DNA from 2 places in the Shewanella sp. VK101 genome. Region 2 is predicted to be linked to the other one. Evidence: riboswitches for the same ligand, from Rfam matches in the RefSeq annotation. Region 2 holds a riboswitch; the other holds the start of a gene.
The links. A riboswitch is a leader RNA that binds a small molecule or an ion and turns the genes downstream of it on or off. The one in region 2 is predicted to bind thiamine pyrophosphate.
Positions count from the first base shown of each region.

Region 1 (2,397 bases), 700 kb from region 2:
GTCTGCACATCGTATTCCCAGGCGATTTTCACCAGCTCGCCCAAGGTTTCCAGCTCGGCAAACTGAGCCTCGTCGTTGGCATCGGCAATCGAGCCGGGGCGCATGCCGTCACCGAGCGACAGAGACACATCATAGGCGGCGCAAAGCTCACAGATGTCGCGGAAATGGCTGTAGAGGAAGTTTTCCTTATGATGGCTCAGGCACCACTTGGCCATAATGGAGCCGCCACGAGATACCATACCTGTCACCCGATTGGCCGTCATGGGCACATAACGCAGCAAGACCCCGGCATGAATGGTGAAGTAATCCACTCCTTGTTCGGCCTGCTCTATCAGGGTGTCGCGAAACACTTCCCAACTGAGATCTTCGGCAATGCCGTTGACCTTTTCCAGCGCCTGATAGATGGGCACAGTACCTATGGGCACAGGCGAGTTGCGCACTATCCATTCGCGGGTTTCGTGGATATAACGGCCGGTGGACAGATCCATCACCGTATCGGCGCCCCAACGGGTGGCCCACACCAGTTTTTCCACCTCTTCCTCGATGGAAGAGGTCACCGCCGAATTACCGATATTGGCGTTGACCTTCACCAAAAAGTTACGGCCGATAATCATAGGCTCAGCTTCCGGATGGTTGATGTTGGCGGGAATAATGGCGCGGCCACGAGCCACTTCGCTGCGAACAAACTCAGGGGTTATCGGCGTGGCAACTATAGCGCCAAAGGCTTCTCCTTTGGCTTTGCGGGCCAGTTGCGGATCTTTGGCAAGCGCTTCGTTGGCCCGGGCCATATTTTCACGAATGGCGATATATTCCATTTCAGGAGTGATAATGCCGGCGCGGGCGTAATGCAATTGGGTCACCCGCTTACCCGGCTTGGCCCGGCGCGGTTTGGGCAAAGCGTCGAATCTCAAATGATCCAGCCCTTCATCCGCCAGCCTCTGCTGGGTAAAACTGGAGCTGACCGAAGTCAGCTCTTGCGTATCATCACGCTCTAAGATCCAGCCCTGGCGCAGTTTATCCAGGCCCTGGCGCACATTGATAGCCGCGTTGGGATCTGAATAAGGGCCGGCACAATCATAAACACGTACGGCGGGATTGGGTTCAAATTGCTCACTGCCATCTTGGGTTGGTATTCGGGTGTCTGTCTGCCTGATTTGGCGCATGGCAACCTGAATATCGGCCCGGGAGCCCTGAACAAACAGCTTCTGTGAATTGGGATGCTGCAAGGGTTTAAGGTTATCGATAAAGGCCTGGGCGGCCTCACGGGTTTGACGACGATTGGATTGACGATTTGACATAAGCAAGCTCACTCTTTTGGAAAATGAAATTGCTTGTCAGGAGAGTTGAATAATAAGCGGCGCAAGCTGACTGGTTAAACTCCTTGATTTGGAGTCCTCCTCCGGCGGTGTTGGCAGACTGACCTCGTGGTTTCAGGTCAGTTCAATGTCCGCTTGAGAAGCCAGATATCGCCTCGGCTCTTTAAAGCCTTTGGCATAGATTTTTGCTCGCAGTGGCTGCGGTAATGCTGCAGCTGAATGCTTGTTTCCTTCGCAGGTGCTAGCCTGATCAGGTTCAACGGATCCCGAATAAACGGTCTCAGCCCAGAGGGCACTCCGACAAGATTGCTGCCGAGTATAAGCACAAGCCGAAGCGGGAAACAAGCCCAATGACAAAATGTGCCGCAGGATTGAATCCATTAAAATCACAACTTAATCATTTGAATTAAATGGAAATAATCAAAACAATTGAACAATCAATTTATTTCAAATCAAATAAATTGATTGCAAAACTCACTTACCAAGCCGCTTTAAACGGCTGGCCACCGCCTCCTTGAGCGCTTTTTCCATCTCTGTCTGACCGCACTTAAATGGGAAACCCAAGTTTTCGGCATAGGGATTGAGCGGAGTCGGCACCTTGACGACCCGATAGCAGGTATCACCATCCTTGACGATACGGTTGGGGTCGAGCGGCAGATCCAGACTGGCCACTTTATTGAAATCATCGGCGTCATTGACCCAAAGCACCTCCATCTCCCCATCCATTTCACTGAGGCTCTTACGTCCCGTGGCCTTATCCGCATATTGCTGTGATAATTGCTGCAGCGCCTGCTGTTGAGAGTGTTGCAGTACTTTTCGGGCAGACTTTAATGCGCTTGAACTGAAGTCCAGCTGGGCTTGCTCTGCCGGCTGCGATCTAAAGTCATTTGCTCGCTCTGGCGCAGGTACGGCTGCATTTTTCGTTTTTTCAATGACTCTACCAATAGGCTTAACGCTTTGAGCCTGAGTCTTGGGAATGCTTTGCTCATTCTGGTTTTGAACCCTGCCTTGTGGAGTTTTTTGCTCGGTTTTTTGTGACTCAGAACGGTTGCTTGAGTCAGCTTTGTTAACCTCTATCGCT
Region 1 covers NZ_CM151402.1:2,468,010-2,470,406, forward strand. Annotated here, with positions in the region: gene thiC (phosphomethylpyrimidine synthase ThiC) at 1-1,298, opposite strand, end outside; TPP riboswitch at 1,527-1,626, opposite strand; gene ACSHSR_RS11220 (hypothetical protein) at 1,791-2,397, opposite strand, start outside.
Region 1: linked by a shared signal. The riboswitch ahead of thiC (phosphomethylpyrimidine synthase ThiC) and the one ahead of ACSHSR_RS08000 (TonB-dependent receptor) in region 2 are both predicted to bind thiamine pyrophosphate.

Region 2 (2,397 bases):
GGCCAGCTGTTGTATTCAGAGTAGAGATCATTGTCCTCATCGAGATCCATAAAATAGAACCCGGCCAGCCAGTCTGTGCTGCCGCCGAAAATCCGCCCGGCCTCGTTGGAGCTGAATCTGAACTCCTGTGACAGAGTGCGCCGCTCACCGCGTTTATCCCAGGTGTAATCGTACTCACAGGGTGCGCCGCCGCACTCTTTCCCGGCCCAGTAATCCGGGTTGGCCCAGTCACCGTCGTAACCGTGGTGATGATCTGTTGCGGCATAGCTTGACAGGGACACCAGCTCAAAAGCCTCAAAGCCGGTATAGCTCAGCTTGAGACTGGAGCCCGTGGTGCGCTGCTTGTCGACGCCCGGCGCATCGGTAATGGTATCGAAGCCGTTATTGTCCAGGGTCCAGGCATCATAACCATTGTCAAAATCGGCGTGCAGTAGAGTGAAGTCCGCCTGCAACTTGTCGGTGGCGTACCAGCGCAGCTTGATACGGCCGCTGAATTCATCACGCTCATTGGTATCGTCACGGCCCAGATACAGGTTGTCACGATAACCGTTCTGCTTGTGTTGCTGCAGCGCCACACGATAGAGCAACTTGCCGGAATCTGTCACTGGGCCGGAACTGAAGCCGCTGAAGGTTTGCAGATTATCATTACCGAGCGAGACTTCGGCGCCGTGCTCGAACACGTCTGTGGGATCATTGCTCTTGAGATAGATAAGACCGGCCAGGGCATTGGCGCCATAGCGGGTACCCTGGGGGCCGCGCAGCACTTCAAACTGCTGCAGGTCGTACAGGCTGGAAACGCTGCCCAGCCCGGAGAGATCGATATCATCGATAATAAAGCCCACAGAGGAGTTGGGCGCTCCCTGGTATTGCTCCTGCTCACCTACGCCGCGGATCTGGAAGTATCTTGGCCGGGAGCTGGCACCTGACCAGTTGAAGTTGGCGACGTTACCCAGCATGTCTTCGAAATGCTCGGCGCCTTGATCTTCAATGCGCTGCTCGTCGATAACAGTCACGCTGGAGGGCATCTTCTCCAGCGTCAGACCACGAAAGTCGCCGCTGACGACTATCACTTCCATGGCTTGTTGCTCATCTTGATTTTCAACACCGGGATTATCGGCGGCATGAACGGGTGCCCACAGCAGCATCTGAATGGTGCTGGCAAGCAGAGTAGGTACGGTAAACTTGGACATAGGACCTCAAATATTCACAGTTTGAGATCCGGCAATAAGAAAGCGAGTTGAAAGTGCACGAATTGTGGCCCATTCCTACGCCGGTACTAGCCGGATCAGGTTCTAAGGGTTCGTCATACGACATCTCAGTCAACCGCAATGCGGTAAACACCCCTTGGCGCGGGCCAGTATACACGAGTTACCAACAAAAGTGAGCCAGGTTGCCAAATTGTACCCGAGGGCATAAAAAAACCGCCCACCCCAATACTCCCGAGTGTTGAGCATTCAACGGGAATAATGGCTCGGGCGGCAGTGGTGCCGAGGTTTCAACTTTTAGTTTGAAAAGGCCTCGCGCACATAGATCTCAAAACGGCTGGCGGTCGGATTCGGCGCCACGGCGCTCACCTGCAACTGCTGTTTACCATGCAGCTTAACCGACTTCCAGGACACACCTTCATCATCCAGGGTATAGCCGCTGGCATCATACCAGGTGAACTTGTACTGAATGCGCATATCGGTAGCGACCTTGCTGCTGATGGTGGCTGTGCCTCTGAGCAAGCCGCCCTCGCCTCTGGCCATAAGATCACCCACACTCACAGAGCGGGCAAAGCTGCTGTTGTCTGCGCGGCTTTCACCGGTCGAGCTGGCATACACCCCGGCCGTATGGTTGGCGCAGCCTGCCAGAGCCAGCACGGTTGCTGCTATTACCAAGACTTTTTTCATCTGCCAATCCCTTATTCTCAATCAATCAAAAAGTGCGCCCTGGCCGTTGCAATCAACTGTTTGCGGTTGGTTTGCCAGCAGTCGATATTGACATTGGCCACTCGCCGCCCCTGACGGGTTATTCGGCACTCGGCGAAGCTGTCCTTATGATAACCGGCGCGTAAGTAGTCGATGGAAAAATCAACCACCTTGGGCACCTTACTGGTTTGCATAAACACCATAAGCTGGATGATGGCCGACATCTCCATAAACCCGGCTATCACGCCACCGTGAATGGCCGGCAGTACCGGGTTACCTATGTTGTCATCTTTGGCCGGCAGACGAAACACCAGTTCATCGCCAAACCTGTCCACCTGCATGCCGATAAAGCGAGCATAGGGAACATGCTCAAGCAAGTGACTGAAATCATTGGTTTCTGTCACTTTAGCAACTATGCTTTTTACATCCATGGATGCCTTGGGATCTGTCATTTCGTCTCCTCACCCATCAGTGCCTTGCGGAAAGT
Region 2 covers NZ_CM151402.1:1,772,838-1,775,234, reverse strand. Annotated here, with positions in the region: gene ACSHSR_RS08000 (TonB-dependent receptor) at 1-1,190, opposite strand, end outside; TPP riboswitch at 1,246-1,355, opposite strand; gene ACSHSR_RS07995 (YcfL family putative periplasmic lipoprotein) at 1,503-1,892, opposite strand; gene ACSHSR_RS07990 (PaaI family thioesterase) at 1,910-2,362, opposite strand; gene ACSHSR_RS07985 (PaaI family thioesterase) at 2,359-2,397, opposite strand, start outside.